Regions from separate parts of the Parasutterella sp. St.1A3 genome, predicted to be linked through region 1. Evidence: predicted binding sites of a transcription regulator. Region 1 holds the regulator's gene; each other region holds the start of a gene.
What was found. Region 1 encodes sigma-54, which starts transcription at its own class of promoters, with help from an activator protein. Its sites were predicted from a motif close to TGGCANGNAANCTGCTTT; they were not measured.
Positions count from the first base shown of each region.

Region 2: glnA (type I glutamate--ammonia ligase) is a predicted target of sigma-54. The motif match lies at 1,203-1,220, and genes of this name have one in related genera.
Region 3: AC6I1F_RS11185 (P-II family nitrogen regulator) is a predicted target of sigma-54. The motif match lies at 1,110-1,127, and genes of this name have one in related genera.

Region 1 is NZ_BAAGFK010000001.1:126,198-128,468, forward strand. It holds gene hprK (HPr(Ser) kinase/phosphatase) at 1-118, opposite strand, end outside; gene AC6I1F_RS00615 (PTS sugar transporter subunit IIA) at 125-610, opposite strand; gene rpoN (RNA polymerase factor sigma-54) at 654-1,991, opposite strand; gene lptB (LPS export ABC transporter ATP-binding protein) at 1,997-2,271, opposite strand, start outside.
Region 2 is NZ_BAAGFK010000001.1:851,475-853,745, forward strand. It holds gene hemW (radical SAM family heme chaperone HemW) at 1-1,068, shown strand, start outside; gene glnA (type I glutamate--ammonia ligase) at 1,274-2,271, shown strand, end outside.
Region 3 is NZ_BAAGFK010000001.1:2,417,433-2,419,703, forward strand. It holds gene AC6I1F_RS11180 (ammonium transporter) at 1-728, opposite strand, end outside; gene AC6I1F_RS11185 (P-II family nitrogen regulator) at 725-1,063, opposite strand; gene AC6I1F_RS11190 (dihydrofolate reductase family protein) at 1,371-2,081, shown strand.

The DNA of each region.
Region 1 (2,271 bases):
GATAGTTAACAGCGTTGGGCGAGAGCTCAATCGAATCTCCCGCATGAGACTGGCCGTAGAGCCAGTTGAAATCAAACTTTCGCTTGCAGAGGGTGAAGAGCTGCTGATAAGTTGCCATAAAAATCTAACTCTCACGTTTATCCGATTCGTACTTCTCAGCGCACCATTTATTCAGAGCTTCGCAAAATTTTTCCGAAGTGTTGGCCTGAGATAATTTTGTTCGGATGGATTCGTCGGAAAAAATTTCCGCGGCGCCGGCCAGAAGTTCAAGATGTTCGCTGCAGGCTTCTTCCGGAGCCAAGAGAAAGAACAGACTGTGCGTCGGTTCTTCTCCGGCGCGGGCGGGTTCGAGCTGCCCGTGCAGCCGGATGAAAAGGGCGCATGGCTGACTTAGGTTTGGAAGGCGGCAGTGCGGCAGAGAAATTCCGTAGCCGAGATAAGTAGAGCCAAGCTTTTCCCGCGCGATGAGTGCGTCGAACACCTCCTTGCGATCCAGTCGGTAAATCAGCGACAGAGCTTGAGCGGCTTGTTCGAATACACGTTTCTTACTGCTCGGTGAAATACCAAGCAGAATATTTTCGGGCTTTAGAAGCAGGCACAGTGCATTCATAATGCGTCACTCGATTTGATCAATCAGTTATTGTAAACGTGAATCAGCGAATTTTTTTACGCTGAGAAGCCGGTGCGATTCCAAGTGCATCGCGATATTTAGCGACCGTTCTCCGTGCGGCGGAGAACCCTCGCTCAGAGAGAAACTCGGTGATCTTCGCGTCTGAGAGTGGCTTAGAAGGATTTTCAGAGGCGATAAGTCTTGCAATTTCGTTTTTGACTGCGATTGATGAAACCGCTTCATTGGAGTTACCGATTTGCGAAGAGAAGAAATATTTCAGCTCAAAGACGCCTCTTGCGCACTGCAGGTATTTTCCTGAAACGACTCTGGAGACGGTTGACTCGTGCAGCTCAAGTTCGTCTGCAATTTGGCGAAGGACCAAAGGGCGCATGCAGAGCGGTCCGGATTCAAAAAAATCGGATTGCCGCCGCACGAGCGCCTGAGTGACGCGAAGCAGTGTGATACGCCTATGTTCGATGTTTTTGATCAGCTCGGATGCTTCATGGAGTCTGTCTTTCCACAGCTGGTCATGACAGCTGTCGGTGACGGCCTCAGCATAAATTCGGTTAAGCCTGACTTTCGGCAGCGAAGCATCGATCAGTTCGGCGCACCAGCCTTCGCCTGTCTTGCGAACAAGAATTTCCGGAGTGACATAGTTAATAGAATCCGTTGAAAATTCTGAGGCAGGATGCGGTGTTAGAGCGGCAATCAGGCGAACAGCCTCTTCCAGCTCCTTGGATGCGCATCCGAGGAGCGGGCGAATTTTATCGAAACTTCGTTTCGCGAGCAGCTCCAAATGCTCTTGGACGATTTGAGAGGCCAGCGCGCAGATTACCGGATCAGACTGCATTGACAATCTGCGATGATTCAGCTGGATTAGCAGAGATTCTTTGTAGTCGCGGGCACCAATTCCGGAGGGCTCGAAACTCTGCAGCAGTTTCAAAGCGGCCTTCCAATCGGAGAGCCTGATTTCAGCCGGCATCTTTGCCTCCTCTGCGAGCCGTTCAATAGGCGCGGAAAGGAAACCGTTGTCGTCCAATGAGCCGATAAGCCAGGCAAGAAGACTTTTTTCTTTATCCGAGAGAGAAAGACAGCCGACTTGCCGCAGTAAATGCTCAGCCAGACTTTCCGGATGTTCTTTTCCCTCCCAGGGTTCCTGATCGGAGGCGGTGCCTTCCCAGCGCAGCTGCTGATCCGAGTCGAAACTGTCGGCAGCCTCTTCACTCGTATCGGAGACTTCAAGCAGGGGGTTTTGATCAATTGCTTCGTTAATGAGCTGTGTCAGCTCAGCGGTTGAAAGCTGAAGGATGGATATGGCCTGTCTCAGTTCCGGCGTAAGCGCCATGCGCTGAGACTGCTGCAGTGAAAGCGTCTGAGCCATAGCTCCTACATAGAGAAATTATCGCCGAGGTATGCGTTGCGCACGAGCGGATTTTCCACGATTGCCTCAGGTTTTCCGCTGGCTAGTACGCTTCCGTCGCTGATGATATAGGCGTGGTCGCAGATGCCGAGTGTTTCGCGTACGTTATGGTCGGTAATGAGGACGCCGATGCCGCGTTCTTTTAAGTAGTGAACGATGCGCTGGATTTCGATAACTGCGATCGGGTCTACGCCGGCGAACGGCTCATCGAGAAGAATAAATCTCGGTCTTGCGGCGAGCG
Region 2 (2,271 bases), 730 kb from region 1:
AATTCACACGGGGTCAAAGGCGAAATACCGGAGCAGCGCTACACCGAGGCGATCTGTCGTTCCATGCGCGAACAAGCGCAGTTTGCTGCAGACAGACCTCTGGAAACCGTCTTCTTCGGAGGCGGCACGCCCTCTCTGATGTTGGCAGAGTCTCTGGAGAAAATTCTGGCCTGCGCTGATGAGACCTTCGGACTGGTGAGCGGTGCGGAGATTACGCTTGAATCCAATCCGGGAACATTTGAACTCGCTAAATTCAAAGACTTTAAATCAGCCGGCGTCAATCGGCTTTCTCTTGGCGTGCAGAGCTTTGAAGATCAAAAGCTTCGCTCGCTCGGCCGCGTGCACAATGCTCGGGAAGCCAAGGAAGCGGCGCTCGGAGTGCGCGAAATTTTTGACAACTTTAATCTCGACCTGATGTTCGGTCTGCCGAATCAAAGCTTGGAAGATCTCAAACAGGAACTGGCCTTTATCGCGCAGATTGATCCGCCGCATCTGTCCTATTACCAGCTGACTCTGGAGCCGAATACTTATTTTGCTAAATATCCGCCCGAAGGAATTCCTAATGAAGACACACTCGAGGATATGACCGAACTTATCGCGCAGTACACGACCGATCTCGCGCTTGAGCATTACGAGGTATCCGCATATGCCAAAAGCGGTCATCGGTGCCGGCATAACCTGAATTACTGGGGTTTCGGAGACTATCTTGCGGTCGGTCCGGGAGCGCACGGCAAGTACAGCCACGATAAAGAGATTCATCGCTTTTATAACTACAGGGATCCGGCGCGCTGGCTCCTCTGTCAGAACCGCGGAGAATCATTTGTCTCGCATACTGAAAAAGTTCCTTCTGAGGCGATTCCGTTTGAATTCATGCTGAACGTACTCAGACTTCGGGATGGGGTGCCGAGAGATTATTGGGAGCAGCGGGCGTTTGTCAGCTGGTCTGAAGTCGAACCCGTTTGGCGAGTCCTTGAAAAGGACGGACTTGTTGAAGATCCTAAAAAGCGTATTTTCTGTACCGAAAAAGGGTGGCGGTACCTGAATGAGGTGCTGGAAGCTTTTTTGTGATGCACTAAATAACTGCGCATCAAAAAAGTGCAGAAAAATCCGCATAAAGCACCAAAAAAGTGCATTATGGTGGAGATTTTCCAAAAACAGGAATAGACGCAGGGGAGCGGGCGTGATTTTTAGCGCGTCTTTTTTGGCACGCTTCTTGCTTATTCACCGGTGAAAACCAATTTATTCTTAGTTCTACCGATCTAAAGGAGATATCATGGCTAAGTCCATAGAAGATGTCATGCAGATGCTGACAGAAAACGACGTTAAGTTCGTTGACCTTCGATTTACAGATTTTATAGGCAAAGAGCAGCACGTTTCCGTTCCGGTGTCCGCTTTTGATGAAGACAAATTTGAGGAAGGCCATGCTTTTGACGGCTCTTCCATTACCGGCTGGAAGGGCATCGAAGCGAGCGACATGCTGCTGATGCCGCAGCCCTCAAGCGCACGCATGGATCCTTTTGCCGACGAAGGGCAGGAAACCCTGATCCTGACCTGCAGTGTTGTCGAACCTGCGACCGGCAAAGGCTATGACAGAGACCCGCGCAGCATCGCCAATCGCGCTGAAGCCTATCTGAAGAGCACCGGCATCGGCGATACCGCGTTCTTCGGCCCCGAACCCGAATTCTTTATTTTCAACGGCGTCAGCTGGGGCTGTGATATGAACCGCAGCTTCTTCAAGATCGAGTCCGATGAGGGCTTCTGGTCGAATGCCGACTCAATGGACGGCGCAAACGGCGGCCATCGTCCCAGAGTCAAAGGCGGCTATTTCCCGGTTGCTCCGGTGGATTCTTTAAACAGTGTCCGCGCCAGTATGTGCCTGCTTCTTGAACAGCAGGGTGTTCCCGTTGAGGTCCACCACCATGAAGTCGGCGGATGCGGTCAGTGCGAAATCGGCACCCTGTTCAGCACACTTACCGAAAGAGCCGACTGGACTCAGATTCTCAAGTACACCGTTTGGAACGTCGCGGCCGCCTACGGTATGACAGCAACCTTCATGCCCAAACCCGTCGTTGGCGATAACGGCTCCGGCATGCATGTTCATCAGTCCATTTGGAAGGACGGCAAGAACCTCTTCGCAGGCAACGGTTATGCAGGTCTCTCTGATCTCGCCCTTTATTACATCGGCGGCGTGATCAAACATGCCCGGGCTCTGAACGCGATTACCAATCCGACCACCAACAGCTATCGTCGTTTGGTTCCGGGTTTTGAAGC
Region 3 (2,271 bases), 2.3 Mb from region 1:
TCCGCAGCCAAACCGCTTCCGCCATTAAAGCCGAACCAGCCGATCCAGAGGAAGCAGGCGCCGACTAATGCAATGATGAGGTTGTGCGGCGCCATCGCCTCCCGTCCGTAACCAACACGCTTGCCAAGAACAATACAGGCGACCAGACCCGCGACGCCGGCATTGATATGAACAACCGTACCGCCCGCATAATCAAGTGCTCCCGCCAAAGCAAGCCAGCCGTCCGGTCCCCATACCCAATGACAGACCGGCACATAGCAAAAGAGCGACCAAAGAACCATGAATAGAAACAGCGCGGAGAATTTCATTCGTTCGGCAAAGGCGCCGCACATCAGCGCAGGCGTCAGAATCGCAAATGTCATCTGAAAAATCATAAACAGCATTTCGGGAATGGAGCCGTGCATCGTTTTAATGCCGATTCCTTTCAGAAATACCTGATCTAAACCGCCGATAAAGAAACTTCCTTCTGTAAATGCAAGTGAGTAACCGCACACATACCAAACAATGGTGCATGCGCAGCAAATCGCAAAACTCTGCATCGCGACCGAAAGTACATTCTTTTTACGGACCATGCCGGCGTAAAAGAGTGCAATGCCCGGGATTGTCATAAATAGCACCAGCGTGGTCGCAACCAGCATCCAGGACACATCCGCGGCATTCATCGCTGTTTCTTCTGCCATTACCGCGGGGCTTGAAAGAAGCATTAGAGAGAAAATCAAGCATTTCATATCGCAGCCTCCCCGGTTTCACTTGTACGGATTCTGATGATTTCTTCAAGCGGCAGAACAAATATTTTTCCGTCGCCGATTTTTCCTGTGTAGGCGGCTTTGGAAATCGCCTCCGAGGCAAGATCCAAAAGATTGTCCGGCACTGCGGCCATAATCTGCATCTTCGGCAGAAAATCCACCACATATTCGGCGCCTCGATACAGTTCCGTGTGTCCTTTCTGACGGCCGAATCCTTTGACCTCCGAGACGGTCATACCGGTAATACCGATATCGGTCAGCGCTTCGCGCACCTCGTCGAGTTTGAACGGCTTAATCACCGCAATGATGAGTTTCATAATTTCTCCTGATGGTTATAGTTTCCCGTAAGGGCTTAACCACTCACACGCATAAACCGTGCCAACTCAGGAAAGACTGAAAATCAGGAGCTTTTTTCTTTCTTAGAAATATTTCTCAACAAATCACACTGAAAAGACGCACCATCCTGGCGCTCAATGCCGTAAAAAGACCGATCTCAGCGTTTTTTTCTCTTCCTTTATGAACCTATTTGGAGCATACTAAGGATAGGGATCTGCCCCGCAGTTCCTAGCCGGAATTGCTTATCTTGTAGGTCCTGCGCAATCAAGCATATTGAGGAGACCGAAAATGAAAATTACCTGCCACATGATCATGTCCGCCGACGGACGTCTCTTATCTAAATATTGGAGCCCCCTTTATAACGACGCTTGCGGCGTCGGCGATGTTTACGAAGCGACCGCTGCCAAGATGCCCGCTGACGGATGGATCGTAGGCCGCAACACGATGGCCGAATATGGTGAGGATCTGATCGAAGAACGCGAACCGATGGAAGGTCCGAAGACCATGCACACCATGACTTTCGTCGGCAAACGCGAAGGCCGCCCGCTCGCAGTCGTTTTTGACGTTCAGGGACGCCTCCATTACAAATCCCCGACCCTTCCGAGCGGCGAACATATCGTCGCGATTTTGGGCAGCCATGTCACACGCGCTTATCAGAAAGAACTTGAAGACGTAGGCGTCTCTTACATCATGCGCACGCCCGGCACTAAGAAAGAAGAAACCGAAAGTGCATTAAAACATCTTGAATCCGACTTCAATGCCAAGCATCTCCTCCTTGAAGGCGGCGCCCTTACCTGCGGTACATTCATCGGTATGGGCCTTGTAGACGAACTGAGCCTGATTATTTATCCGGGACTCGACGGAAACAGCGCTCATCCTTCTGTTATCGAATGCCGTACCGAAGAGCCGTCTCCTCTCAAAAACAATCGCCTCGAGCTGATTGATTGTGAAACCGTAGGTTCCGGTTTTGTGTGGCTGCGCTATAAGATGCACCGCTAAAGCGCGAACTTAACGCTAAAGCCTCCGAAACGGAGGCTTTCCTCTTGTCATGTGGATAAGACCTTGAGGCCGAATCAATTTCGGCCGTTTCTTTTATCCGGACTAGCGTCCATGCAAAAAAAACTCACAAATCATCGGATTTGTGAGTGCCCGGAGGAGAAGGGTATGAAATTATTAAATATTATTTAGG